Regions from separate parts of the Pseudarthrobacter sp. KH_020_B genome, predicted to be linked through region 3. Evidence: riboswitches for the same ligand, from Rfam matches in the RefSeq annotation. Region 3 holds a riboswitch; each other region holds the start of a gene.
The links. Region 3 has a riboswitch for S-adenosylmethionine ahead of AC3IT0_RS14235 (aminotransferase class V-fold PLP-dependent enzyme). Riboswitches for the same ligand answer to the same signal wherever they lie in the genome.
Positions count from the first base shown of each region.

Region 1 (9,518 bases), 1.4 Mb from region 3:
GGTGGTGGGTCTGGACGGCGTCAGCCTGGACCTATACCCCGGCGAAGTCCTCGCGATCATCGGTGACAACGGCGCCGGCAAATCAACGCTGATCAAGTGCCTCACCGGAGCAGAGGTCCCGGACTCCGGCGAGCTCTTTGTCTCTGGACAGCCGGTCCACTTCAAACGCCCGCAGGACGCCCGCGCCCACGGCATCGAGACGGTGTACCAGAACCTCGCTGTTTCACCGGCGCTCGATGTGGCTTCAAACTTGTTCCTGGGCCGGGAAGAACGCGTGCCCGGTTCGCTGGGAAAGATCTTCCGGGTCCTCGACACCAAAGGCATGCGCACAAAGGCAAAGCAGGAGCTGACCCGGCTGGGCATCTCCACCCTCCAGGACGTGACAGTGCCAGTGGAGAACCTGTCCGGCGGCCAGCGCCAGGCCGTCGCCGTGGCCCGCGCGGCGGCATTCGGTTCAAAGGTTGTGGTCCTGGATGAGCCGACGGCGGCACTCGGCGTGCGTGAATCCAATCAGGTCCTGCAACTGGTGCGGGATCTCCGGGACCGTGGACTGCCGGTCATCCTGATCAGCCACAACATGCCCCACGTGTTTGACGTGGCGGATCGGATCCACATCCAGCGCCTCGGCAAATGCGCGGCCACCATCACACCGCAATCCCACACCATGACTGACGCCGTCGCCATCATGACAGGTGCAGCCACGGCCTGATCGGCGGACTGTGTCCCTGCAAATACTCCGTCCGCGGGCCCGTGACAAGGCCCGCGGACGGAGCCATGAAAGGTCCCTCCATGCTCAAGACCCACTCCAGTGCTGCTTCCCCGGCCATCCCTGACGTCATTGTCATCGGCGAAGCGCTAACCGACGTCGTCCCCGCCCCGGACGGAAACGTCGAGTACCCGGGCGGATCGCCGATGAACGTGGCCTACGGCCTTGGCCGGCTCGGCATCAGCACAGCGCTCCTGACCTCCATTGGCGACGACCACCGCGGCGCCGCGATCGAAGCTCACCTGTCCAGCGCCGGCGTCGCGCTCCTTCCCGGTTCCACGTCCCAGGCCCGCACGTCCTCCGCCACCGCCACCCTGGCTGCCGACGGTTCCGCAGAGTACCGCTTCGACATCCGCTGGGACCTCCCGCCCATCGCTCTGCCTTTTCTCCCCAAGGTGCTGCACACAGGTTCGATTGCCACTTTCCTGGCTCCAGGCGCGGCCGCCGTTAAGGCACTCCTGGAGCAATCCCACCGTGCGTGCCTGGTCACGTACGATCCCAACATCCGGCCGGCGCTCCTGGGCAGCCAGGCCGAAGCCCGGTCGATTTTTGAGGGACTCGTTCCACTCACAGACGTGGTCAAGCTCAGTGATGAAGACGCCCGCTGGCTCTACCCGGCACTGGATCCCGAGGCCGCCGCAGCCCGGATCCTGAGCCTCGGCGCGGGACTGGCCGTGGTCACCTGCGGCTCCGCGGGGTCACTGCTGGCATCTCCGGCGGCGAAAGTTCACGTCCCCGCGAACACCTCGGTGGTTGCGGACACCATCGGAGCCGGGGACTCCTACATGGCGGCACTCATTTACGGTCTGCTGGCCCGCGGGACGGACGGCCTGGCCCCGGCGGTGATGGAATCCCTCGGGCGTACGGCTTCACACGCCGCGGCAATTACGGTCCGCCGGACGGGCGCCAACCCGCCCACTCTGGCGGAACTCCACCACATGCTCACCCCCGTCAGCCGGCCATAGCGTCACGGGGCAAGCACCGTGAGCGGCACCAGGCGCTCCGCGCAGGCCACCCGGACCAGGGTCTGCGGCCCCTGTGCCGCCCGGTTGTTCACCCCGGTGTCGTCGCACCAGTCCAGGTTGTAGGGGTAGGCGGTGACCCCGGCTTCCCCGGGAGCCATGCCCGCCGGGACGGTGAACACAAAAGAGAACGCGCCGTCGTCGGACATTGGAGCGAGCTCTTCCAGCACCTTGGTGCCGTACGGATCGAGGAATTCCACCTGGATCTGCGCGTCCGCCCCGTAGCGGGCATCGCAGGTGGTGTCCGGGGCACTGACGGTGACCCGGTCGCCGGGTTTGGCGGCGGCCGGCGAGACGGAAAACTCCGGCGGCATGCAGGGCGGCGGCGCGAAAATGTTCCGGCAGCTTGTCGCCCCCACCAGCACCGGCACGGCGCACAGCGCCACGGCCAAAACGCGCGCCCAGGCGCCCGTCAGTGAACGCCCCCGAACCTTCCCCATGACCCGATTGTCCCGTCAGCGCGGGGGTTACGGAAGCACGGCGGGGTCACGGAAGCGCGCGTTGGTTACGGAAGATGACGACGGCGGCACCGCAGCCGGGCGGGCCGGGTGCTACGTTTTTGGGGAGTAATGAGAACCGGCGCCAAGCCCTGACTGGCCGGTCGGCAACCCTCCCTTTCGCGGCGGGGTGCCTCAGGTGAATACTCGGCATATCGACCCATTCGAGCTGCAAGCGTGAAAGAAGGAGATCCGTCGTGTCTGACGCACCTGCCCGTGAAGAGAAACTGTCCTACCGGCTCATTACCGGGCCGGATGACCGGACGTTCTGTGAACGGATTTCCGCTGCCCTCACCGAAGGCTATGTGCTGCACGGCAGCCCGGCAGCAACGTTTAACGGCTCCGCCGTGATTGTGGCCCAGGCCTTGGTCCTCCCGATTGCCATTGCCAGCGCGGACGCCGCAGTTGCCACCGCAGTAGGGGACATTGAATTCTCCGGCGAGGGCCACGCGTGAGCTACGCCGGAGACCTCACCCCGCAGCAGGCCTGGGCCAAACTCGAACAGGGCGCCATCCTGGTGGATGTCCGCACCGAAGGCGAATGGGCCCACATCGGCATCCCCGACACCAAGGCCACCGACAACGATCCCCTGTTCATTTCGTGGACGTTCCCCGGCGGCATTCCGAACCCGGCTTTCCTCACCGACCTGGCGCAGCAGGCGCCGGAGGACGACGGCACGGAGCTGGTTTTCCTCTGCCGCTCGGGCCAGCGCTCCATCGCCGCCGCCATCGCCGCGACGCAGGCCGGCTTCACCTCCTACAACGTCCTGGAGGGTTTCGAAGGCGAGCCGGACCGCTACGGCGAGCGCACCGTCAACGGCTGGAAGAACCGCGGCCTGCCCACCAACCTGGGAATAGCCAAGTGAGCTTCAACGAAGACGCCGCCGGCTGGAGCGCGGAGACGCAGGCGGTCCGCGGCGGCCTGGACCGCACCAACTTCCAGGAGACCACCGAGCCGGTCTTTCTGAACTCGGGCTTCGTCTACGAGTCCGCTGCCGCCGCCGAGCGCGCCTTCACCGGCGAGGACGAACGCTTCGTCTACTCCCGCTACGGCAACCCGTCCGTGGCCACCTTCCAGGAACGCCTCCGCCTGCTCGAAGGCACCGAGGCGTGCTTTGCGACGGCGTCGGGTATGTCAGCGGTGTTCACCGCCCTAGGTGCCCTGTTGGCGGCCGGGGACCGGGTGGTCGCAGCGCGTTCACTGTTCGGTTCCTGCTTTGTGATCCTCAACGAGATCCTGCCGCGCTGGGGTGTGGAAACCGTGTTCGTTGACGGCCCGGACCTCGAGCAATGGCGCGCTGCCCTGTCGGAGCCCACCACGGCCGTGTTCTTCGAATCGCCGTCCAACCCGATGCAGGAAATCGTGGACATCGCCGCGGTCAGCGAGCTGGCGCACGCCGCCGGGGCCACCGTCGTCGTCGACAATGTCTTTGCCACTCCCCTGCTGCAGCGCTGCGGCCAGCTGGGCGCGGACGTGATTGTGTACTCCGGCACCAAGCACATCGACGGCCAGGGACGTGTCCTGGGCGGCGCCATCCTGGGCACCAAGGAGTTCATCGACGGCCCCGTCAAGCAGCTCATGCGGCACACCGGCCCGGCCCTCTCCGCGTTCAACGCCTGGGTGCTCACCAAGGGCCTGGAAACCATGGCGCTGCGCGTGAACCACTCCTCCGCGTCCGCGCTGCGGCTGGCCACATGGCTCGAACAGCAGCCGGCGGTCGGCTGGGTCAAGTACCCGCTGCTCAAGTCCCACCCTCAGTACGAGCTCGCCGCCAAGCAGATGAAGGCCGGCGGCACCGTCCTCACGTTGGAACTTGCGACGACGGGTGGCCGCTCGGGCAAGGAAGCCGCCTTTGCGCTGCTGGACGCCTTGCGGATCATCGACATCTCCAACAACCTGGGCGATGCGAAGTCCCTCATCACGCATCCGGCCACCACCACGCACCGCGCCATGGGTCCCGAGGGCCGCGCCGCCATCGGCCTCAGCGACGGCGTGGTGCGGCTGTCCGTGGGTCTGGAGAACGTGGACGACCTCATCGGCGACCTGGAGCAGGCCCTCAAGCACATCTGACCCTGCGTGGCCTGGTTCTGATTGGCGCGAACGGACACTTGTGGCCCTCACTCAGGCGCGAACGGACACTTGTGGCCCTGTTTCCTACGTCTTTTGGGGCCCCACCTGTCCCTTCGCGCCGGGAGGCGACCTTCCCGTGGACTTCAGCCGGTTCCGCTTGTCCGTGCCCCGGTACGTGCCCGCGCCCCGCTTTGCTCTGCGCCGACTCAGGCGTCTGGCTGGCCGTCTGGCTGGCGCAGCTCCCTGGCGGCCGTTCCACGGACCACGCCAGTCAGCTGGTTGAGCACCGGAGAGTCGATCTTCCAGCGCTGCCAGTACAACGACACGTCAACGGGATTGGCGGGGGCCAGCTCCACGAGGGCGCCGCTGCGGAGGTCCGCCAGGCACTGTTGCTCCGGCAGCAGCCCCCATCCCAGTCCCAGCCGGATGGCCTGGGCGAATTCGGCCGACGACGGCACATAGTGCCGCGGCGCGGCCAGTTCCGCGCCGGTCATCGTGCGGAAAAACCCGTCCTGCAGGTCATCCTTGCGGTCAAAATCCACCACCGGGGCCCGGCTCCCTGCCACAAGTTCCGGCCCGTCCGGCCACCAGCGCAGCAAGTACGCGGGGCTTGCCACCGCGCGGTACCGCAGGGAACCCAGCGGTTCCACACTGCAGCCCTGGACCGGCTCCGGCGTTGCGGTTACCGCAGCCATCACCGATCCCGTCCGCAGGAGCTGGGTGGAATGCTGCTCATCCTCCCGGCGGAGTTCAAAGCACGCGCCGAGGTCCGGCGGAAGACTTGCCAGTGCGGGCATGAACCAGGTGGAGAGCGAGTCCGCGTTCACCACCAAGGGGATGGGCGCCGTCGGACGGTCCCGGCTTCCGCCAAGCTCCTGCTGGGCGTCCCATTCGAGCTGCCGGACCTGCCGGGCGAACCGCAGGATGGCTTCCCCTGCCGTGGTGGGCCGGGCGGGGTTGGTGCGCTGCAGGAGGATCTGGCCGGCCGCGTCCTCCATCGCCTTGAGCCGCTGGGAAATAGCCGACGGCGTGACGTACAGGCTGCGCGCCGCCGCCTCCAGAGTGCCTTCGTCCACGACCGCCGCGAAGGTCCGGAGCTGCTCAAACTGAAACATCTTCATTAGCCTTCCTTAAGAGAGCTAAGAATAATTAGCTGGAGTAATCCTACATCCGGCCGTACGTTGGAGGATATGGATCTGACTGCATTTATCGCCCCCACCGCGCTGGGCTTCGGCACGGGCCTGGCCCTCATCGTGGCCATCGGCAGCCAGAACGCCTTTGTCCTCCGGCAGGGCATCCGCGGTGAGCATGTGGCCGCCGTCGTCCTGGTCTGCAGCTTTTCCGATGCGCTGCTCATCGCCGCGGGCATCGCCGGAGTGGGGGCGCTGCTCCAGGCGAGTCCCGTGATCGTGGACGTGGTCCGGTTTGCCGGCGCCGCCTTCCTGGTGGGCTACGGTGTCATCGCGGCGCGCCGCGCGGTGCGTCCGGGGGCGTTGACGGCATCGGGGCGGCAGCCCGCCGTCGGCCTCGGCGCCGCACTCAGCACGGTAATGGCCCTGACGTGGCTCAATCCGCATGTCTACCTGGACACCGTGCTGCTGCTCGGGTCGGTGGCCAACCAGCAGGCGCAGGATTTTCGATGGTGGTTCGGGGGCGGCGCCATCGCCGCCAGCGTCGCCTGGTTCAGTGCGCTGGGTTTCGGAGCGCGGGTCCTGCGTCCCTTCTTTGCGCGGCCCGCCTCGTGGCGCATCCTGGACGGGCTCGTCGCCGCGGTCATGCTCACGCTGGGCGTGCGACTGGCAGTCGGTGCGTGACGTCGTCGCTTCTTGGCGCGAACGGACACTTGGGGCCCGTCACAGCGCAAGAACAGGGCCATATCTGCCCGTTCGCGCAAAGCCTCAGGGAGAACTCAGGACAGGCGCACGCGCAGCAGCTCCGGGACCTCGTCCGCCTCACGCAACCCGGAGGTGCCGCGCATCGTGACACCCACGGCGTGGGCAACCACGGCCCCCAGCCCGCCGTCGTCGGGCGCTGATGCTTCCATCACCGCGTCCCGCACCCTGCGCTGTTCGGTGGAGCCGGTGCCGCGGGCAATGATGTCCTCGATGCCCTGCCGGGCCAGGGAAAGTTCGTCCTGCTCGGCGAGGACCGGAGCCAGATAGTCCACCAAGGATCGCACCACGTCGACGGCGGGCGCCGGCCTGAACGTGCCAAAATCCAGCAACTCACCGTTCAGGCCACTGCTGCTCGCCTGCCATGCCGCCATCCGCAGCAGCACCGTGGGCACCGGGGCCGGCTCCACGCCGTCGCGCCATTCACGGCTGGCCGATTCGACCAAGGCCCGCACCAGCACCGCGATCAGGGCAGCGTCCTCGGCACGGAGGCAGACGTCGGCCACCCGGACCTCAACCGTGGGGTGGTTCCGGGACAGGCGGGCGTCAAAGTAGATCATGCCTTCATCCAGCAGCACGCCGCTGTCCAGCAGACGCGTGACTACCCTCCGATATGCGGAGTACGTGCTGAAAATGGCCGAAGGGCCGGACATAGGCCATCGGTTCCAGGCCTGGGTTCGGTAGCTCTCGAATCCTGTGGGCATCCCGTTCCAGAACGGCGAATTCGCGCTCACTGCCGTGAGTACTGCCAGCTTGTCCCGGATCCTGTCCAGCACGGCCACGCCCTCGTCCTTGGATTCGATGAACGTGTGGACGTGGAAGCCGCAGGTCAGCTGCTCCTGCGCGGTCAGGCCGAAGCGTTCCAGCATCCGGGCATAACGGGCGTCCGGGGTGGTGTGGCTTGCAAGGCCAAACGGAGACGTGGCCAGCGCGGCGACCCTTGCACCGTTTTTGGTGGCCGCCTGGTCCGCCAGCAGCCGGCCGGCCCGGATCTGCTGCAGCAGTTCTGCGTACTCAAGGCAGGGACGGGTCTGGGTCTCGATCTGCTCAAGCTTCAGCTCGGCAGTCAGGCCAGTCCAGTCGTCGTGAGCGGTTTCCACCTTGGCTGCCAGCGCATAGGGACGTTCCGGGGCGTCGTCGGCTGCCACCCGGCGGCCGGACAGCATCGCGTCCGCGAGGGCAAGCGGCTCCCCCGTGTCCGGATCAACGATCAGGAGCTCTTCTTCGACGCCGAATGTCCGCATGCTTATATTGTGCTGCAACGCCCGCCAGGTTGACCCGGTTACTGCCGATCATGACGAAGCGCGAACCGGCAGATAAAGCGCTCAAATCCGCCTCCAGGGGTCGTTATCTGCCAGTTCGCGCCAGGCGGAGGGCCGCAAGTGTACGTTCGCGTCAGTCCTGGAAGTACTCCACCTTGGCGCCGATCGTGTTGAGCCGTTCCGCCAGCTCCTCGTAGCCACGCTCGATCACGTAGATGTTCCGCAGCTCCGAAACACCCCGCGCCGCGAGCATGGCCAGCAGCAGGCAGGCGGCGGGGCGGAGTGCCGGCGGGCAGCCAACCTCGGCGGCCCGCCATTTCGTGGGGCCGTTGACGTAGATCCGGTGCGGGTCCAGCAGCTGCACCTGGGCGCCGAGCCTGTTCAGTTCCGTGAGGTAGATGGCCCGGTTCTCATAGACCCAGTCGTGGATCATGGTCTGGCCATGGGCGTTGGCGGCGATGACCGCGAAAAACGGCAGGTTGTCGATGTTCAGGCCAGGGAACGGCATCGGGTGGATCTTGTCCTCGGGCGCCCGCAGCTCGGACGGCTTGGTGGTCACATCCACCAGCCGGGTGCGTCCGTTGCGCGCCACGTACTCGCCGGAAATCTCCAGCTGCTGGCCCATCTGCTCCAGCGTGGCCAGCTCGATCTCCATGAACTCGATGGGGACGCGGCGAATGGTCACCTCTGAGTTGGTGACAATCCCGGCCGTGATGAGGCTCATGGCCTCAATGGGGTCCTCGGACGGGAAATACTCAATGTCGACGTCGATGAGCGGCTGCCCGGTGATCTTCAGCGTGGTGGTGCCCACGCCGTCGATCGTCACGCCCAGCATCTCAAGGTAGAAGCAGAGGTCCTGGACCATGTAGTTGGGGCTGGCATTGCGGATGACGGTGGTGCCGCGGCGGTGCGCCGCCGCCATGATCGCGTTCTCGGTGACAGTGTCCCCGCGCTCCGTCAGCACAAAGGACCGGTCGTGAGTGTCCGGCCGCGGAGCCTGCACGGCGTAGAAACCGGCAGTGGCTTCCACGGAGAGCCCGAACTGGCGCAGCGCCTGCATGTGCGGCTCCACGGTGCGGGTGCCCAGATCGCAACCGCCGGCATACGGCAAGCGGTATTCCGCGGATTCGTCCAGGAGCGGGCCCAGGAGCATGATCACGCTGCGCGTGCGGCGCGCAGCGTCCACATCCATGGCCTCAAGGTCCAGGACGGCGGGGCGGTGGAGCTGGAGGTCGGTGTCGTTAAGCCAGGTGCATTCGACGCCGATGCTGGTCAGGACCTCAACGATCCGGTTGACCTCTTCGATCCGGGCGAGGCGGCGCAGGACGGTGGTGCCGCGGTTGATCAGGCTGGCGCATAGCAGCGCCACACCGGCGTTTTTGCTGCTGTTGACATCCACCGCCCCGGAGAGGGTGCGGCCACCTTCAATCCGCAGGTGCGTCATCTGTGGTTTGCCCACTTTGACGATGCTGCGGTCGAGAATCGCTTCGAGCCGCTGGATCATCTTCAGGCTCAGGTTCTGCTTGCCCTGCTCCATCCGGGCGACGGCGCTCTGGCTGGTTCCCAGCGCGCCGGCGAGCTGGCCCTGGGTCCAGCCCTTCTCGGTCCGGGCGTCCCTGAGTGTGGCGGCGATGTGCTCGGCGGTTTCCTGAATCATAAACAAAAAATATCACAGATGAGCTATTTTATGGGATGTGAATCGGAGTGGCGACTGAACTCCCAGAAAATACCCGATTCATGAGATAGCCGCTCCTTGATGCTTGTCCTTGACCCCGCCACTCGCTCGGCGGGAGACTGAAGCATCGGGTTCGCCCGATAAGCGGAGGAATGCCCTGCAGGAGGCCTGCCATGTATGGGAATGCGGCTACAGCATCCCGCGCTTTAGCGTGTGCCATCTTGTGCCTGCTCATGGCCCTTTGCGGGATTGTCGTGGCGCCGGCGTCCGTGGCCGCCCCTTCACCGGGCGAGGGCGCCGAGCAAGCACTGGGTAACGATGTCTCGTGGCCTCA
Region 1 covers NZ_CM174506.1:4,488,111-4,497,628, forward strand. Annotated here, with positions in the region: gene AC3IT0_RS21040 (ATP-binding cassette domain-containing protein) at 1-709, shown strand, start outside; gene AC3IT0_RS21045 (carbohydrate kinase family protein) at 790-1,731, shown strand; gene AC3IT0_RS21050 (hypothetical protein) at 1,734-2,228, opposite strand; SAM riboswitch class IV at 2,354-2,469, shown strand; gene AC3IT0_RS21055 (DUF1737 domain-containing protein) at 2,483-2,740, shown strand; gene AC3IT0_RS21060 (rhodanese-like domain-containing protein) at 2,737-3,150, shown strand; gene AC3IT0_RS21065 (O-succinylhomoserine sulfhydrylase) at 3,147-4,355, shown strand; gene AC3IT0_RS21070 (LysR family transcriptional regulator ArgP) at 4,562-5,476, opposite strand; gene AC3IT0_RS21075 (LysE/ArgO family amino acid transporter) at 5,546-6,169, shown strand; gene AC3IT0_RS21080 (glutamate--cysteine ligase 2) at 6,265-7,491, opposite strand; gene AC3IT0_RS21085 (UDP-N-acetylglucosamine 1-carboxyvinyltransferase) at 7,643-9,166, opposite strand; gene AC3IT0_RS21090 (glycoside hydrolase family 25 domain-containing protein) at 9,418-9,518, shown strand, end outside.
Region 1: linked by a shared signal. The riboswitch ahead of AC3IT0_RS21055 (DUF1737 domain-containing protein) and the one ahead of AC3IT0_RS14235 (aminotransferase class V-fold PLP-dependent enzyme) in region 3 are both predicted to bind S-adenosylmethionine.

Region 2 (9,518 bases), 1.6 Mb from region 3:
GCGGAACGCTCCGCGGGGCCAGGGCAGTGTCGCCAGGATAATCGCGGCCAGGGTGAGGATGGTGCCCAGGACCGTGGCAGGTGCCACGATGCTTCCCGGCGCCGGCACCAGGAGGTCCAGGCCAAGGGAGCCAAGGAGTTGCCCGGCGATCATGCCGAGCCCGGTCACCAGCACCCCCAGGCTGCGGACCAGCAGCGCGCCCAGGCCGATGAACACACAGCCCATGGGCCCGCCCAGGTAGTACCACCACTCGGACGGCAAGGGATTGCCCGGCCCCAAAACAGCCACCTTGATGGCCAGCGCAATCCACAGGAACACCGCGCCGGCCACAAAGTTCACCAGCGTGGCGGCGATCGGCGTGCCGTAGTGGACCGTCGCGGTTCCGTTCATGGCCTGCTGGAAACTCATCAGGAATCCTGCCAGCACGGGGAGGATCAGGGGGATGACCAACGTCTCCGGGCCTCCGGCGCCGTCAGTCGGCGAGCCCGGCGTGCCCAGGGTGCCGGCAAACCGAGGCGAAACGGCCCAGGCGACGGCGGCCACGGTCAGCACGCAGCCGATCACCCGCATGGCGGTCACCGCCCTTTTTCCGGCAGGTCCAATGCCCAGCCGGTCCACCAGCAGGCCGCTCAGGGTCTGTCCGGTTACGGCGGCCACGGTAAACAGTGCCACGCCCAGGACGCCCACAGTAAAGGACTGCGCGAAGACAAACAGGCCGCCGATGCCGCCGGCAAGCACGTACGCGGGTGGGAACGCCCGGGTCCGGACCGCTGGCAGGATCCTGGCCAAACCGGCGCGGCCGCTGGGCAGGATCAGGGAGATCAGGATCATCACCACCAGGCCGGTGCTGAAACCCACCACGGCCGCGGCGATGCCGTCGTTGAGCCGGACGCCGAGGGCGCCGTTGATCCGGCCCTGGACAGGAATGGCCAGCCCCGCCCCGACGGCCAGCGGGAGCCCCGCGAAGCGCGGCAGCCGGGGGGTGTGGGTCATTGGATTCACCTTACGTCAGGCATTATTACTTGTATGAGCAACCAGGACATTGAAGAGATCCCCATCCGCGACAGCATGATCCGTCTTGGTCAGCTCTTGAAGCTCGCCAGCCTGGTGGAGGACGGCGTGGAAGCCGCCGAATTGATCAAGAACGGACTCGTCAAGGTCAACGGCGAGATCGACGACCGCCGGGGACGCCAGCTGCACAACGGCGACACCGTCACCGTCAACGGGCAGACCGTCAGGGTTGTGGCCCCGGACGCCTGATTTGGAAGGCCTGATTCAGCGGGCCCCACCCGGCGAGGACAGCACAAGCGGCCGGCGGCACTATGCCGCCGGCCGCCGTCGTACGTTTACTTGTTCAGCACCTCGTGCGTCAGGAACTCGGAGACGTGCCCGATTTCCTGCTGGTTGATGCCGTGCCACATGCCCGTGTAGAGCACCTTGGTGAGCTTGACGTGCCCACGCACCCAGCCCATGGTGTACTCGATCTTGTCGGGGGTGATCACGGGATCCTGCTGGTCCCGGCCCCAGAAGAGCGGCACTGTGCCGTCCAGTTCGCCGTCCTTGAAGGCGGGGTCGCCGTCCGCGTTGACCACAAAACCGGAAAGCCCGACGACGGCGGCATAGTCAGCGGGGCGCTGCCGGAGCAGCGTGGTGGCCATCGCCATTCCCATGGAAAAGCCGAGCAGCGTCACCGATGGGTGGCCGGCTTTGACGGTGTCAATCCAGTCCTGCACGTAACCGGCTCCAGCTTTGACGGCGTCGAGGGTGTAATCGATGGAGGCTGTCAGGGGGAACCACATAAACCCGGGGCCCGTGGCCAGGGGCGCCCGGAGGGAGGCAACAACAAAGTCCTCGGGAAGCATATCCGCCAGGCTCAGCAGGTCCTGTTCGTTGGCGCCGTAGCCGTGCAGCAGCACCAGCAGCGGCTTTCCGGAGCGCTGGTCCTCCGGCCGGGACCACATAACAACAGGGGCGGGAAATACTTGGGCGTCAGTCATGGTTTCCATTCTTACAGTTACCCGGTGGTAACTACCTACGGTGGCGTAGCTTGTGAGCAAGGAGGCAGGATAGGACCGTGAATGACGCAAAAGCCATGCAGAGTCCGCCCACTACCACGGCAGCACACCCCTGGAGCCGTTATGTAGCGATGGGAGATTCGTTCACGGAGGGCATCGGCGATCCGGAACCAACGAGCCCCGGCGGCTTCCGCGGCTGGGCGGACCGGGTGGCCGAGGAACTGGGCCGGGGCCAGTCGGACTTCGCCTACGCCAACCTGGCCGTCCGCGGCCGGCTGCTGCAGCAGATCGTGGACCAGCAGCTTGCTCCGTGCCTGGCGCTGAAGCCGGACCTGGTGACCCTTTCCGCCGGCGGCAACGATCTCATCAGGCCCGGCGGCGACCCCGACGCCCTCGCCGAAAAACTTGATTCAGTGGTCCAGATCCTGGCCATGGGCGGGGCCACGGTGGTGCTGTTCAACGGTCCGGATACGGGTTCTTCGGTCCTGGGACGGATCCGCAGCAAGGTGGCCATCTACAACGAGAACCTCCGCACCGTTGCCACCCGCCATGACGCCATCATCGCCGACATGTGGTCGCTCAAGCAGCTGAACGATCCGCAGATGTGGGACGAGGACCGCCTGCATTTTTCGCCGCTGGGACACCACACCATCGCCGCCATGGTGCTGGAATCGCTGAACGTGAACCACACGCTTGAGCCGCGCCTGCCCAAGCCCCTGCCCGCGCGCACGTGGCGGGCAGCCCGCTCCGAAGACCTGGTGTGGGCCCGCGAGTACTTTGTCCCCTGGGTGGTGCGGCGGCTGCGCCACCGCTCCTCCGGCGACGGAATCACCGCAAAACGCCCGACGCCGGGCCCTGTGTTCGGCCCGGGCGTTCCGCTGGGATCCGGCGAGGGTCCGCTGGGCACCACCGACGCCCGGCGCTAGCGGCGGCCCGGCGTGAGCGGCGGCCCGGCGCTAGCGGCGGCCCGGCGTGACCGAGGGACAGCTGCCCCGGACAGCCATGGATCCGGATGAGGTGGTGCGGCTTCGGCTTCACGCCCAACGGCTGCGCGGACCGGGCCTGGACGCCGCGGCGGACGTTGTCCGGCACCTTCTGGCGGTCCAGGCGCAGGAGTTTCCCTACGCCCGCTGGAGCCTGGCGCAACGGACCGGCGGTCTTGGCGATGGCGCCCCGGCCCGTCGTGCTGCCGCCTCTTCTGATGTTTCCAACGCCATGGCCGTGGAGCAGGCGGTGTCCGACGGGCGCATCCTGCGCACCCATATCCTGCGGCCCACCTGGCATTTTGTGCACCGCGAGGATCTTCGCTGGCTGACGGCCTTGTCCGCGCCACGGCTTCACCAGGGCAACGCGGGCATGTACCGGCGGACCGGAATTAATGCCGCCGCCGCCGACCGGAGCGGGCAAGTCCTGGCCGACGCCGTCCGGGGCGGGCGGCACCTGACCCGGGAACAGCTGGCCGCGCGGCTGCAGGACGAAGGGTTCGCGGCCACCGGCTTCGGGCTTGCCTACCTGATCATGCACGCCGAGATCAGCGGGATCCTGGCCAGCGGGTCGCCGATGCGCAGTCCGGGCGGTGCCCTGAAACAGACCTACGCCCTGTTTGACGAGCGCGTGCCCGCCGGCCCGGCCACGCCGCCCACCCGGACCGAAGCCCTCAGCGAGCTGGTCCGGCGCTACTTCACCAGCCGCGGCCCGGCCACGGTCAAGGACTGCGCCGATTGGTCCGGGCTCACCATGGCCGACGTACGGCTCGGCCTCCAACAGTCCCTGGCGGCTGCGCCCGAAACGCTGGCAACGACGGCGATTGACGGCGTCGTGCATTATTTCGACGCCGGGACGGACGGTGATACGGACGGCGGCACCGAGGCCGGTAAAGCCATGCCGGCAGCCAGACCGCGGATCGATCTGATCCAGTGCTACGACGAATACGTGATGGGCTATTCAGCAACGCGGCACTATCTGGGCGGCAGCGCTCCGGCGTTCCCGGTCGCCGGGGATCCGATGCACGTGGTGCTGCTCGACGGGCGCATGGCCGGCTGCTGGCGGCACACCATGTTCGCCGGCCGCTGTGAGCTGGATATCCGCTTGTTCGCTGCCGCGGGCCCCGCTGTGGAAAACGCGGTGCAGGACGCCGTGGACCGGTACGGGGCCTTCCTGGGCATCCAGGCCACGCGTGCGGGCTCCGGGGTTAAGCTGGAAGGACACATATGAGAGGCGCTACACCGTGAACAGCTTGTTTTTCTGGATCATCATTCTGGCGTTCGTGATACCGATGGCGATGCGGATGTACCGGAAATCCGTCAACAAACGGAACCAGGAGCAGAGCTTTTCCGGGCGCTACCCCGAGCAGTTTCCAGGCGGCGGGCAGTACCCGGGCAGCGAACAGTACCCGGGGCCGCAGAGCAAACAACCCCGCGACGGCTACACGCAGCAGGATTACATGAGCGGCGGCTTCCGCCAGATCATGAGCCCGCAGCCCCTGCCGCCCAGCCAGCCGTTGCCGCCCCTGCAGCCGATTCCTACTGCGGATCAGCAGTTCCCGCCCTACGGGCAGCCTGTTCCGCCGTACAGGCAGCCGGTGCCCGAGCAGCGCGCGGAAGCACCACAGCAGCCTGCCGCCCCCGTCACTCCCCCGCCGCCGTCGGGCCCGCAGGGATACCGAGCCCGGAAGCTGGCCGAACTGGACCAGCAGTACAGCAACGGCGAGCTGGCCATGGAGGACTACATGAAGCGCCGCTCCGACATCATGAACGGCTGACCCTTCAAACAGCGCGAACGGACACTTGAGGCCCCGATTCCGGGGCCTCAAGTGTCCGTTCGGGCTTAAGGGCGGGGGCTCAAGTGTCCTCTCGCGCTTTAGACGAGGAAGGTGTTCCGGAGCTGGACGCCGAGTTGGCCGATCTCGGTCAGGAAGCCGTCGTGGCCGATCGGGGCCTCAATAACGTGGACGTCAACGTCGCCCGGGAGCGCGTTGGCCAGCTCACGGGACTGGGACGGGAAGTACAACCGGTCACTGTCGACGGCAGCCACGAAGAACCTGGCGGTGGCACGGCCCAGGGCCTCGTCCAGCGAACCCCGCCCGCGGCAGACGTCATGGCTCATCAGGGCGTCCGTGATGGCGATGTAGCTGTTGGCATCAAAACGCTGCACCAGCTTTTTGCCCTGGTGGTCCAGGTAGCTTTCCACCTGGTAGCGGCCCCGCTCCCCCAGCGCTGCAGCCTGGAACGGCGATTCGGGGTGCTGGGCCGACCGTCCGAACCGGCCATGGAATTCCTCGGCGGAGCGGTAGGTGATGTGAGCAATGCGCCGTGCCAGGGCCAGGCCGTCCTCCGGCAGTGGACCGCCGTAGTAGTCGCCGTCGTTGAAATTGGTGTCCTGGCGGATGGCGAGCGTCTGCGCCTGGGCGAACGCGATCTGTTCGGCCGTGCTGGCGGCGCCGATCGAGATAACGGCGCACCGCTGAACCCGTTCCGGGTACGTGACCGCCCACTCCAGGGCCCGCGCGCCGCCCATGGAGCCGCCCAGCACGGCGTACCAACTCGGGATGCCCAGCTGGTCAACCAGCCTGGCCTCAGCCGCCGTGGTGTCCCGCAGCGTTACCAAAGGGAATCGTGACCCCCACGGCTTGCCGTCCGGGGCAACCGAGGACGGCCCGGTGGAGCCGTAGCAGCCACCCACGATGTTGATGGAGACCACAAAGAACCGGTCGGTGTCCACCGGCGCACCGGGGCCGGCCAGCTGTTCCCACCAGCCGGGCTCGTCACTGTCGCCGCGGGTAACGTGTGTGCTGCCCGTCAGGGCGTGCTCAATGAGGACGGCGTTGGAGCCGTCCGCGTTGAGGGTCCCCCACGTTTCATAGCCCAGGGTGACGTCCGGGAGGTAACCGCCGGCTTCGAGCTCGAGTCCACCAATGCTGGCGTAACGGACCACACCGTTCCCGGGTGCTGCGGTACGGGAAATCGTAATCGTCATGGAAGGACCTTTCTACGCGCTTGCCCACCGTCAATTGACCGGCAGGCCAGGTCCTCACCCGGGGCACCCCGCCGCGAACGAGGGTTGCCGGCCAGCAAGCCGGGGCTGTCGCTGGCACTCATGACCTGCTTCGAGTGTACGAACAGCCGCGGTCTATTGCTAAGCGTGTGACTGGGTATGACTTCGCGGGAGCCCTACTGCTGTCCACTCGTGACGCAACAGGAATCCGGTAAGGCTACCCTTAGCTGAGAGCCGGATCACAAAGTGCCAAGATGATGGCATGCGCATGGATCACGTCTCTTACGCCTGTGAACAAGATGGCCTCGTTGCCACCACCGAACGTATTTCGTCCGCCCTCGGCGTTGAAGCCGTGAAGGGTGGAGTGCACCCCCGGTTTGGAACCCGGAACATGATCATTCCCCTGGCCGGCCACAAATACCTGGAAGTCGTGGAGGTCCTGAACCACCCGGCATCGGACAAGGCTCCCTTCGGGCAGGCCGTCCGGGCACGCTCCGAAGCCGGCGGCGGCTGGATGGGCTGGTGCGTCGAAGTGGACGACCTAGCTCCGTTCGAAGACCGCCTGGGCCGTGCTGCCGTCAACGGCAACCGCAAGTTCCCGGACGGCCGTGAGCTGGTCTGGAAGCAGATCGGCATCCTGGGCCTGATCGCGGACCCGCAGGTCCCGTACATGCTCAAGTGGGAGGGCGACCCCGCCCTGCACCCGTCCAACGCCTATGAGAGCAACGTCAAGATGAGCTGCCTGACCATCGCCGGTTCCGCTGAACGCGTGACGGAATGGCTGGGCGAACCCGTCGAGAAGCCCTTGGAAGATGTGGCCGTTGACTGGGTGGCTCCGCATGGAACCCCCGGCATCCTGTCAGTGACCTTCGAAACCGCCACGGGCGCAGTCACCATCTGATTGCACGCTCAATAACTTCGGCCGCCATCAGCGGGTGCCAATGATGCCACCCACCGATGGCGGCCGAATCCCTTTTTAAGCCGCTAAGTGCACCTGTGGCGCACGGGAACCACTGCCGTCCTAACCCAGGCCCACAGCCCGGCCAAAGAGGCTGAAGCCAACGAAGGCAACAATGTCCAGCAGCGCGTGCGCGATGACCAGCGGCATAACCCGCCTGGTCTTTGTGTAGAGCCAGGCAAACACCACACCCATCACGGCGTTGCCGATGAACGGCCCGAAGCCCTGGTACAGGTGGTAGCTGCCGCGGAGCATCGAACTGGTGAAGATGGCCAGGGGCACGCTCCAGCCGAACTTGCCCAAGCGGTCCAAGAGGTAGCCCACCACAATGACCTCCTCCACCACGGCGTGCCGCAGCGCGGACAGGATCAGGACCGGAACGGTCCACCAGTACGCGTCGAGTGCGCTGGGGATGATGGCAGTGGTGATCCCCAGCGCACGTCCCGCGGCATAAAGGCCCAGCGAAGGAATTCCGATCAGCGCCGCGAGGCCAAGGCCCTGCAGCAGATCGCGGCCCGGCCGGGCGAAGTTGAACCCCAGCTTCCGGAAGGCCGAACTGCCGTGCGCACTTCCATCCGCGCCGGACTGCCGCTGGTCCGTGAGGAAGTAGATGACCAGCAGCACTGGCACCAGGGCGAAAATGATGTCCAGCAGCTGGTAGGTGAGGTCGAAGTACTCGCGCGGGCTCTGGGACCGGTTCAGCGTGGACGTGCCTTCGGCCAGCGGTGCACGGGTCATCTTGTCCAGCAGCTGCACCACCGAGTAGACGGCGGATTGCCCCAGGGAAAGACCCAGCACAATCCAGACTTCAATCCGCAGCCGACGGCGGGAGGGAACCAACATGGTTCCATCTTGCCTGTTGTTTCTGGTTCTTCGCTGATTAGGGTGGCCAGCTCGCCGGGGCACACCAAGGTGAGAGAGCGTCCGCCAAAAACCCGCCAAAAGTGAGAGAGCGTCCGGGTGGGGGGGGACCTATGCTTGGGGCTTATGAGTGCGCCAGGGAAAATCTTCATGATCCGGCACGGCCAGTCCGCGGCCAATGTCGATACGTCCATCTACAACAGGGTCCCGGACTACCGGATTCCGCTGACTCCCCTGGGCCTGGCGCAGGCCACGGCGGCGGGGGAACGGATCCGCCGCGAGCTGGACGGCCGCCAGGTCTGCGTTTACGTGTCCCCGTACCTTCGGGCGCACCAGACCCTGAAGGCACTCAACCTCGGCAATCTCACGGAACGGGTGATCGAAGAACCGCGCCTCCGTGAGCAGGACTGGGCCAACTTCCAGATCAGCGGCGACATCGAGGACCAGAAGGAGCTCCGCAACGCCTACGGCCATTTCTTCTACCGATTCCGGGAGGGCGAATCCGGCTCTGACGTCTACGACCGGATCTCATCCTTTATGGAGACGCTGTACCGCCACTGGTCCAAGCCGGACTACGCCCCCAACACCTTGCTGGTGACCCACGGGCTCACCATGCGGCTGTTCTGCATGCGCTGGTTCCACTGGTCGGTGGAGTATTTCGAATCGCTCAACAACCCGGACAATGCCGCCGTGCGGACCCTCCTGCGCACCGACCTTGGCAAGTACGAACTCGATATTCCGTTCAGCCAATGGGTGGACCGCCGGGTGGACGAGACCGTCCTGGATGCGCCGCCGGTGATCTTCTAGGGGTTGTTGCCGGCCGTTTTAGTGCGGGGCCACAATCACTTCGGTGCCGTTGGCTTCGAACGCCGCCTTGTCCTCGGCGGAGATGCCGGAGTCGGTGATCAGGCGGTTGAACGCGTAGCCGTCCATGGTGGCGAAGGCCCTGACCCCCACCTTGGAGGAGTCGGCCAGCACATAGGAGATCCGGGCCCGGCTGGCCAGCAGGGCATTCACCGACGCTTCGCCCTCCCCCGTGTTGGTGGGGCCCACCACCGGGTCAATGCCGTTCACGCCGATAAAGGCGATGTCCATGACCACCTTCTGCATGATGATGTCGGTGTACGGGCCCACCAGTTCGTACGAGCGGGGGTTCAGGATGCCGCCGGTCACCATGACTTTGATGTTGGGGCGGACAGCCAGCTGCGCAGCGATGTTGATGGCGTTGGTGACTACTGTCAGTGTGGACTGGTTCGCGGGAGCGTTGAGGTCCTCGCGCGTGGCCAGGATCTGCGCCAGGGCCGTGCTGGTGGTTCCGCCGCAGAGCCCGATCACCGCGCCGGGAAAAATCAGCGCCGAGGCGGCCTGGGCGATCTGTTCCTTGGCTTCGGCGTGGTCGTCGCGGTTGTACCGCCCGGGGAGGTCGTAGGCCAGGGCGCCGGTGGTGGCCCCGCCCCGGGTCCGGGTCAGCAGCCGCCGCTTGGCCAGGCTGTCCAGGTCCCGCCGCGCCGTGGCCGGCGAGACCGCAAGCTGCGTGACGATCTCCTCCACCTCCACCTGGCCGGTCTTGGCGAGGATGTCCAGGATGGCCGTCAGGCGGTCAGTGCGGGTCATGGGGGCCTCTCAGCGTCAAACAGTCTCAGCGTCAAACAGTCACCAAAATATGACGTTATCTGATCATAACAGGCACA
Region 2 covers NZ_CM174506.1:1,492,724-1,502,241, reverse strand. Annotated here, with positions in the region: gene AC3IT0_RS07040 (DMT family transporter) at 1-993, opposite strand, end outside; gene AC3IT0_RS07035 (RNA-binding S4 domain-containing protein) at 1,027-1,260, shown strand; gene AC3IT0_RS07030 (alpha/beta hydrolase) at 1,347-1,997, opposite strand; gene AC3IT0_RS07025 (SGNH/GDSL hydrolase family protein) at 2,093-2,941, shown strand; gene AC3IT0_RS07020 (winged helix DNA-binding domain-containing protein) at 2,988-4,229, shown strand; gene AC3IT0_RS07015 (hypothetical protein) at 4,243-4,776, shown strand; gene metX (homoserine O-acetyltransferase MetX) at 4,875-5,990, opposite strand; SAM riboswitch class IV at 6,002-6,116, opposite strand; gene AC3IT0_RS07005 (VOC family protein) at 6,271-6,909, shown strand; gene AC3IT0_RS07000 (CPBP family intramembrane glutamic endopeptidase) at 7,030-7,809, opposite strand; gene AC3IT0_RS06995 (histidine phosphatase family protein) at 7,978-8,634, shown strand; gene AC3IT0_RS06990 (DeoR/GlpR family DNA-binding transcription regulator) at 8,653-9,441, opposite strand.
Region 2: linked by a shared signal. The riboswitch ahead of metX (homoserine O-acetyltransferase MetX) and the one ahead of AC3IT0_RS14235 (aminotransferase class V-fold PLP-dependent enzyme) in region 3 are both predicted to bind S-adenosylmethionine.

Region 3 (9,518 bases):
CAAGCATGTCCGGCGACGGGTCCACGGCGGAAACCGCCAGGCCGCGTTCAAGCAGCAGGGCGGTGAACTTGCCGGTCCCGGCGCCCACGTCCGCCGCGTCCCTGGCTCCGGCAGGGATCAGCCAGTCCGCTGATTCGGCAGGGTAGCCAGGGCGTACACGCTGGTAATGTTCGCCGCCGTCCTGGAAACTCTGTCCGAGTTCCAGGCGGCGTCCGTGCTCAAGCCTGGGGCCACCCCGTGCCACGTGCGGCCTCCTTCAACTGTGCCCATCGGTATCCTTCGAATTTACCGCATGGGCCGCAGCCGCCTCGTCAGACTTCAGGTCCGGTCAGGAATCAGGGCAGCCGCCTGGTCAGGAATCAGAGAAGGAAAGCGTCAGTCAGTCGTCAAGGCACGGAGCCGCGCCGGCAGTGCCCGGGGTGTTGGGCGCCCAGTGCGGGTAGGTGCGCGTGTCGTTGGCCGGAACCCAGCGGCCCGCGTCCACCACGTAGTCCCAGCCCAGTCCGGTCTGGCGGAGTTGCTCCAGGCCAGCAAGGAGCCGCTGAACATCCTCCAACCGGGAACCCACGCCGAAACTGGCCCGCAGCGAACCGGAAGGAAGGCCGAGGCGCTTGAGGAGCGGGTGCGCGCAGAAGCGGCCGTCCCGGAGGCCAACGCCGTGCTCAGCGGATAGGTAGGCGGCCACGAGGCCGGCGTCGTATCCGGCCACGGAGAAGTTGACCACGCCGATGGTGCCGGTTTCAGCGTCCGTGTCCGAGAAGATCTGGTGCACGGTGACGCCGTCGATTTTCCCGAGCCCGTCCACCAGGAATGCCCTGATGGCCGCTTCGTGGGCGTGCCAGCGGTCCTGGTCCAGGGACGCGATCACCTGGGTGGCGCGCGCCAGGGTGGCCGCGCCCAGGACGTTGGGGGAGCCGCCCTCGTGCCGGGCCGGACCGGTGGCCCAGCTGACGCCGTCGAGCCTTGCCTCGCGGACGGCGCCGCCGCCGGCCAGGTGCGGCGTGCCGGCGTCGAGCCAGTCTGTGCGGCCCACCAGGACCCCGGAGCCGAACGGCGCGTAGAGCTTGTGGCCGGAGAAGGCGAGGTAGTCGACGTCGTCGGTGCTGATATTGATGCGCCGGTGCGGCGCGAGCTGCGCGGCGTCCACCACGATCCGCGCGCCGTACTCATGGGCCAGTCCGGCCAGGGCCTTGACCGGGAGGATTTCGCCGGTGACGTTGGAGGCTCCTGTGACTGCGAGGAGGCTGACGTTGCCCTGCTCAAGTTCGGCGCGGAGGACCTCGATGGTCCCCGCGATGGTGTCCGCGGCGACGACGCTGCGGTGCGGGACGCCCTGCCACGGCAGGAGGTTGGCGTGGTGCTCGATGTCCAGGTACAGGACATCGCCATTCGGGCGCCCGTCCGTGGCCGGCAGGCAACCCGCCAGCAGGTTCAGCGAATCGGTGGTGTTCCGGGTGAAGATGACGGAGTCGTCCGGGCGCCCGCCCACAAAGTCGCGGACGACGTTCCGGGCGTTCTCGTACACCGAGGTGCTGATCTGCGACGCGTAGCCGGCGCCGCGGTGGACGCTGGCGTAGAACGGCAGGATCTCGTTGAGGTAGGCGGACACCACGGAGAGGGCGGGGGCGGAAGCGCCATAGTCCAGGTTTGCGTACCGGACATGGCCGCCCTGGATCAGCGGGGCCTGGATTTCCGCGCCGGTGACGGCGGAAAGGGGGCGCCCGGCGATGGCGGCGGCATCGTTGAACAGCGCAGCGGCGTTGGCGGGGGCGTCGTTGTTGGGAGAAACGCTGGCGGGGGAGACGGTGGCAGTTGTCACGGAGACCTCACTCTAAAAGGACTCCCGGTACGGGGAATCCGCGCTTGCCGCGTCCATTCCGGACCGGCCTGGTCGTCACCCGGGGCACCCCACCGCGAATGGAGGGTTGCCGGCCAGCAAACCGGGGTTTAGCGCTGGCACTCGTGACCTGTTAAGAGCGTAGAACATCTGGCCCTGCAGAAAAGAAGCCCGGCCCAATGTTAAGGACTTTGTTACGCGCGTTTGAGGAACGGCGTATTTGTCGAAGATACGACGGCGGACGCCCCCTTTGAGGAGGCGTCCGCCGTCGATAATTCGCAAAAAGTGCCTAGAGGAGATCGTCCAGGTCCGGGTTCAGCCGCTTGAGCACCTCTGAGTGCAGGATGGAGTTTGTGGCCAGGGCGTTGCCGCCGAACGGCCCGTCCTGCCCCTCCAAAGATGTGAAGCGGCCGCCGGCTTCCACCACGATGGGCACCAGGGCAGCCATGTCGTAGAGGTTCAGTTCGGGCTCGCAGGCGATGTCCACGGAGCCTTCGGCCACCATGCAGTAGGACCAGAAGTCACCGTAGGCGCGCGTGCGCCACACGTCCTCGGTCAGGCCCAGGAACTCATCCAGGTTGCCGCGTTCCTTCCAGCCGCCCAGGCTGGAATAGGACAGGGAGGCATCCGAAAGTTTGGAGACGTCCGAGACGCGGAGCCGTGTTGCGGCGGCGAGGGACTTGCCCATGTACGCGCCGGAACCTTTGGCGGCCCACCAGCGTTTGCCCAGTGCGGGCGCGCTGACCACTCCCACCACGGGTTCGCCTTCGTCCACGAGGGCGATCAGGGTGGCCCAGACCGGGACGCCGCGGACAAAGTTTTTGGTGCCGTCGATGGGATCAATGATCCAGCGGCGGGAACCGTGGCCGGAGCTGCCGAATTCCTCACCCAGCACGGCGTCGCGGGGACGTGAGCGGGAGAGCTGGCCGCGGATGGCTTCCTCCGCGGCCTTGTCCGCGTCCGTGACCGGCGTCAGGTCCGGCTTGGTCTCGATGTGGAGGTCCAGGGCCTTGAAGCGGCTCATGGTCTGGTCGTCCACGGAATCGGCCAGCACATGGGCGAGGCGCAGGTCATCGTTGTAGCTCGAAGCGGGTTGGATCATGGTTCCAAACTACCGCCTCGGGGCGGCGGGGTTGGGGACGTCGGCGTTCCGCCGCTAGCCTATGCTGCCCAGTTCCTTGGTTTCCTGGCCAACCAAGCGGGGATCAGAGCCCAGCAGCCGCCGCAGCGACGCGAGCCGGGCCGGGCCGGTGGGGCCCGCTTGACCAGAAGTCACCCAGGCGTCCACTCCGCAGTTGACGGCCGCGGTGTTGTGCTTGCAGCCACGCTCGCAGGCATCCGTGCCCGGCTCCAGGTCCGGGAAGGATCGCAGGATCCGGTCCGGGTCCACATGGGCCAGGCCGAACGAGCGGATGCCAGGGGTGTCGATGATCCAGCTTCCGGCGGGGGCTCCGGTCAGCTTCAGGGCAAGGGCCGACGACGACGTGTGGCGGCCGCGGCCGGTCACCGCGTTCACGCCACCGGTGGCCCGTTCGGCCCCGGTGAGCGCATTGACCATGGTGGACTTGCCCACGCCGGAATGCCCCAGCATCACCGAGACTTTGCCCTCGAGGTAGGCGCGGAGCTGCGAAACTGCGTCACTGTCCAGGCGGGCCGAGAGGCCGTCGTCGGAGCGGGCATCGATACCGGAGGCCTCTGAGTCCGAGGTGCGGCTGATGATCACCGGGAAGTCGAGGTGCTCGTAGTTGGACAACAGTTCCGCGGGATCCTTGACATCGGCCTTGGTGACAAGCAGCAGCGGCTCGATGCCGGCGTCGTAGGCGGCCACCAAGGCACGGTCGATGAAGCCGGTGCGCGGCTCAGGGTTTGCGGCGGCCACCACCACCACCAGCTGATCGGCGTTGGCCACCACCGCACGCTCGATCGGATCAGTGTCGTCGGCGCTGCGGCGCAGCAGGGTCCGGCGGTCCTGGATCCGGACCAGGCGGGCCAGGGTGTCGGGCTCTCCGGAGACATCTCCAACGAGGGAGACGAAGTCGCCGGCCACCACGGGGGAGCGGCGGAGTTCGCGGGCCCTGGCCGCGATGATGATCCGCTCGTCGCCGGAGTCTTCGCCGACGACGGCGGTGTACCGGCCGCGGTCAACGGTGATGATGCGGCCCGTGACGGCGTCGTCGTGGCTGGGGCGGTCCTTCGTGCGCGGCCGGGAGCCCTTTTTGCTGGGCCGGATCCGGACATCGGACTCGTCCCAGGAATCAGTGCTGCGTGCCACCAGTGGGACCTTCCGTGGCGTCGTCTGCAGCCGCGCCCTGGGCGAGCATGTTGGCCCACATCTGCGGGAATTCCGGCATGGTCTTGGCCGTGGTGGCGATGTCCTGGACCTCGATACCCGGAACCGCGAGGCCGAGGATGGCGCCGGCGGTGGCCATCCGGTGGTCGGCGTAGCTGTACACGACGCCGGCGTGCAGCTTCGCCGGCCGGATCACCAGGCCGTCGCTGGTTTCCTCCGCGTCGCCGCCGAGCCGGTTGATTTCGGTGACCAGCGCGGCCAGCCGGTCAGTCTCATGGCCGCGCAGGTGCGCGATGCCGGTCAGCCGTGAAGGTCCGCTGGCAAGGGCACAAAGGGCCGCCACAGTGGGGGCCAGTTCGCTGGTTTCGTCAAAATCCGCGCCCTTGATTTCGGGGCCGCCGGTGACGGTCAGGACGCCCTTAGCCAGGCTGACGTCCGCGCCCATGTCCGCCAGGATGCTGCGCCAAAGGTCTCCCACCTGCGTGGTGCCAGTGGGCCAGTCCGGAATCCGGACAGTGCCGCCCGAGGCCAGCGCCGCGGCCAGGAAAGGCCCGGCGTTGGAGAGGTCCTGCTCTATGCGCTGATCAAAAGCGCGGATGGGGCCCGGTGCCACCACCCAGTGATTCGGCAGGGAATCGTCCACTGATACACCGACGCCGCGGAGCACGGCAACGGTCATGTTGATGTGGTCCAGGCTCGGCACGGGCTTGCCCACGTGCTCCAGGTGGAGTCCGTCGGTAAACCTGGCGCCGACCAGCAGGAGGGCCGAGACGAACTGTGACGACGCACTGGCGTCGATAACCAGGTGGCCGCCCCGGACTTCCCCGGTACCTTCAACGGTGAACGGCAGCGACGAGGGGGTCCCGCCGTCGTCCGCGGTCAGTGCCACGCCGAGAGCCTTCAGCGCCTCGATGATGGTGCCCATGGGGCGTTTCCGGGCGTGCGGGTCGCCGTCGAAAACACTGACACCGTTGCGCAGCGCCGCAAGCGGCGGAACAAAACGCATCACTGTTCCGGCGAGGCCGCAATCAATCTGCGTCCGTGACGACGGCGCCTCCTGGCTCAGGGGCGTGACCTCAAGGTCCGGCCCGAACGCGCCGTCGCCGGGCACCTCCGTGATGGTGGCTCCCAGCTGGCGGAGGGCCTCGATCATCAAGGAAGAGTCCCGGGAGTGCAGGGGTGCACGGAGGCGTGACGGCCCGTCAGCCAGTGCGGCCAGGACCAGGAACCTGTTGGTGAGGGACTTTGAGCCAGGCACCGTGACTGTGGCGTTGATGGGCCGGCTAGCAAAGGGGGCCGGCCAGTGCGGAACAGCGTCCGTGGAGTTGGGTGGGTCGGTGGCTGCGGGCGGGGTGGAACCGGTCATCCGTCCTTACGCCCCCGTTGCGTGTTCCACCGCGCGGCGCACGGCCTTGTCCGCCTTGTGGAGCTTCTGTCCGGTGGTCTTCCGGGCACCGGCGGCAGTCTTCCTTGCGTCCGCAGCGAGGTGCTCGGCACGCCAGGCGAGGCCCGGCTTTCCGGCGGTGTCCACGGAGGCCAGCAGGGCGCCGCCGCTGAGGGAAATATTCTTGAGCAGCTGGTTCCGGCGGGCCTCGCGGCCTTCCTTGGTGGTGATGTCCGCGCTGCGCCATTCCACAAAGGTGTTCAGGAGCGAGATGACGGTCAGCAGTGTTGCCGAGAGGCGGCTGAACTTGCCCAGGCCGAACAGTACGCCGGCACCCACCTGCGTTCCGCCGATCACGCGTGCCAGCATCTTTTCGTCGGCCTGGAACGGCAGCGACGCGGCTGCCTTCTGCAGGAGCGGCGAGAGCTGGGTGGCGGTGTCATCGGCGTTCTTCAGCTTGTCCAGTCCGGCGACTACGAAACTGGAGGCCAGCATGGGGCGGGCGAGAGTACGGACAAAGGACATGGGTTTCCTCCTGGCTGGACGAACCGCACCGGATGCGGCGGAGTCCGTTCTAGTCTTGCACTTTTGGGGAATATTTGCCTGCCGCCAGCGGTTATGGATTGCGGGTCCGCTGAACACCGGACGAATTGACTCACCACGGATTGCCCGGCAGGTATTTGCCTGGAACACCATGGCCTGACACAGAGTGGAGTTGCCCTTGAGGTTACTGAAAGACGGGATTGAGCCCGCCGGACCCGTAGCACTGCAGACTCTGGAATCCGATCCTCCGGAGTACGGAACGCCGCGCGCCAAGGCCGTCACAGTAGACTTGAACGCAATGAGCACCCTGGATCCGGCCGTCGAGGCCATGTATGAGGCCTCCGAACACGAAGCCAAAACAAGCAGCAAAGCCAACGCCAGCAGCGACGCGCAGGCAGGCGGCGATACGCAGCCTGAAGCGGACGTCCCTGTGCCTGCTGAGTCTGTGCCTGCTGAGTCTGTGCCCGCTGAACAACCCGTGGACGTGGCCACCGAGTCCGCGGAAGAACGCCGGGTCCGTTTTGAGCGTGATGCCATGCAGTACGTGGACCAGCTCTACTCGGCCGCCATGCGGATGGCCAGGAACCCCGCGGATGCTGAAGACCTGGTCCAGGAGGCCTACACCAAGGCCTTCTCAGCGTTCCACCAGTACAAGCCCGGTACCAACCTCAAGGCCTGGCTGTACCGGATCCTGACCAACACGTACATCAACCTCTACCGCAAGCGGCAGCGTGAACCGCTGCAGTCGAACTCGGACACCATCGAGGACTGGCAGCTTGCGAGGGCGGAGTCGCACACGTCCCGCGGCCTGCGCTCGGCCGAGGCTGAGGCGCTGGACCACCTGCCGGACTCGGACGTCAAACGGGCGCTCCAGGCCATCCCCGAGGAGTTCCGGCTGGCGGTGTACTTCGCCGACGTCGAAGGCTTCGCGTACAAGGAAATCTCGGACATCATGAACACGCCCATCGGGACGGTGATGTCCCGGCTCCACCGCGGCCGGAAAATGTTGCGGGACATGCTGGCGGATTATGCCGCCGAACGAGGATTCAAAGGCGCCGTCGAATCACAGGACACGGCCGCGAGCACAAAACAGGAGAACAGGAAATGAGCGACTGCCAGGGATTGGGCGACTGCGATGACGCCCGGATGCAACGCATCTACGAATACCTCGACGGGGCGTTGACCCGCGAGGACATCACGGAAATCAAGACCCACCTTGATGAGTGCCCTGAGTGCACCGAGCAGTACGACCTCGAATGCGTGATCCGCACCATGGTGAAGCGCTCGTGCACGGAGGCCGCTCCGGAAAACCTGAAGAACGCCATCCTGGACCGGATCCACTCCATCCGCCCGGTGGACGCCTGACGCAAGGGACGCCTGGCACTGCAGGGACACGTGACCGCGTGGACGCTTGACTGGGGATTCCGTAAGAAGTACTGCAGGCGCCAAAGACCTGCGCAAAGACGAAGGACCCCGGAAGCCGTGTGGCTTCCGGGGTCCTTCGCTTAAACCGTTTTCCAAGCTTTAGCTTAGGTGTTGGGGCGCTTCCCGTGGTTCGCGCCGCCACGCTTACGGTCACGACGTTTACGTGCACGCTTGCTCATAGCTGGCCTCCTTAAATGTTGGTACTCAAAAGAGCTGCCCTCAAGTCTCGCACACCATGGGACACGCCGCGAAACCGAAACGGGCTGTGACCGGGGGCAATACCAACCGGCGGCCCAGTCTGCCGGCTGAGCCCGGCGGTTCAGCCGGGCAGTGAGTTGCGGATGGAGATGCGCGCCTGGTCCAGCACGGTCCTGACGGTTTCCAGGGTGACGGCGCTGAGCGGTTGCCGCGTGGCGTGCATCCGTAGTTCCACGCGCAGATCGTCCCGGAACGCCTGCAGCAGCATCTCCGCTTCCTTCAGCTCCCGGAACCCCTCCGAAGGCTGGCGGCCGGCTTTCCGGAAATCGGCGGCCCGCGCCGTGGAACGGGCCGCCTCCGCCGTGGCCGCCAGGTCTGCCCGCAACCCGCGCATGTTGGCGCGGATATCCGCCCGCAGGTTGTCCGCGAGGCGGCGGACGGAAGCGGAAATGTCGTTCTCGACGCCGGCGAGTTCCTCCCGGCGCTTGTTGAGTTCGGCAAGCCCTGCCGCGGTGATGCGGTAGTTGGTGCGGCGGCCAACAGATTCGGTGGCGACGAGCCCTTCTTCCTCCAGCTTCCCCAGCCGCGGATAGATGGTTCCCGCGCTGGGGGAGTACGTGCCGCCGAACCGTTCGCTGAGGGCTTTGATCAGTTCATAGCCGTGTTTGGGCCCTGATTCCAGCAGTGCGAGAAGGTACAGCCGGAGCGCACCGTGGGCGAACACCGGAGGCATCAGTGCCCTGCTTCCGGGCTTATAGCGTCGTCGTTGCGGGCCGGCTGGCTATGGAAGATGGACGTCTTGCCGGACACCGAGTTGGTCCGGACCAGCATCAGCTGGCCGTCCGGCCCGGCAATGGTTTCCACCTTGCCGCCGGGCTGGGAGTACTGCTGGTCATCAATCACCACAACGCCGCTGGCGGATTTCGCCACGATGTCCACGCCGACGTCGTGGGGCAGCCTGATGGTGAGGTCGCCGGAGACTGAATTGGCACCGAAGTCGTGGGTAAAGCCAAGCAGGTCAAAACTCATGTCGCCGCTGACCGTGTGAGCCCGGATGTTGCTGAACCGGCCGGATGCGGTGACTTCGCCGGAGACGCTCTTGGCGGTCAGGACGCCGTCGTGGTTGCGCGCGATGACCTCGCCGCTGACGGTGTTGACGTGAAGTTCGCCGGACGTTCCGTCTGCCATCACAGAACCCGAGACGGTGTTGAGCCGAGTGTGCCCGCTGATTCCCGAGACGAGGCCATCGCCGCTGACCGTGCCGGCCTCCACCTCGACGCCGGCCGGCAGGGCGATGCTGATCACCGCTGAGTTGTTGCTGTTGTGGTTGACCGTGCCCATCAGGTTCTTGAACCAGCCCTGGGGGCCGTGCAGCTGATGGCGGACCTCAAGCCTGCCGTCGGTCAGTGTCACCGACACGGGATCGCCCTGGACGTCGTTGATCTCCACGCGGGCAACGGCGTCGGCGTGGGTCACGACGTCGAACCTGCCGCGGACCATGCCCAGCTTCAGCGACCTGACGTGGTCAATATCGATGGTTTGCGGACCTGTGACGGTCCAGCTGTCCTCTGTCATGAATCCTCCAAAACCGCGATATATCGTGACTGATATCCCAAGATATAACGGACCGCTGGACCCGTCAAGATATATCGCGATTGGGCCGATCCCCGATGCGCCCCCACCGCACCGTCTCAAACGCTCTCTCACTTGATGTGCGTTTTCCGGCAACGCCCTCTCCGTCAAGCTGGTTGTGAGTCATTCATTAACCGTTGATTGAAGGAGCCGGCGATGGCCGTTGATAACAAGGGTTTTACGCGTGAAGAGATCCGTGAGTTCATGCA
Region 3 covers NZ_CM174506.1:3,079,341-3,088,858, reverse strand. Annotated here, with positions in the region: gene AC3IT0_RS14240 (class I SAM-dependent methyltransferase) at 1-244, opposite strand, end outside; gene AC3IT0_RS14235 (aminotransferase class V-fold PLP-dependent enzyme) at 380-1,819, opposite strand; SAM riboswitch class IV at 1,855-1,968, opposite strand; gene hisN (histidinol-phosphatase) at 2,127-2,939, opposite strand; gene rsgA (ribosome small subunit-dependent GTPase A) at 2,994-4,109, opposite strand; gene aroA (3-phosphoshikimate 1-carboxyvinyltransferase) at 4,093-5,493, opposite strand; gene AC3IT0_RS14215 (DoxX family protein) at 5,500-6,036, opposite strand; gene AC3IT0_RS14210 (sigma-70 family RNA polymerase sigma factor) at 6,353-7,162, shown strand; gene rsrA (mycothiol system anti-sigma-R factor) at 7,159-7,419, shown strand; gene AC3IT0_RS14200 (50S ribosomal protein bL37) at 7,584-7,658, opposite strand; gene AC3IT0_RS14195 (PadR family transcriptional regulator) at 7,799-8,410, opposite strand; gene AC3IT0_RS14190 (DUF4097 family beta strand repeat-containing protein) at 8,410-9,252, opposite strand; gene AC3IT0_RS14185 (hypothetical protein) at 9,466-9,518, shown strand, end outside.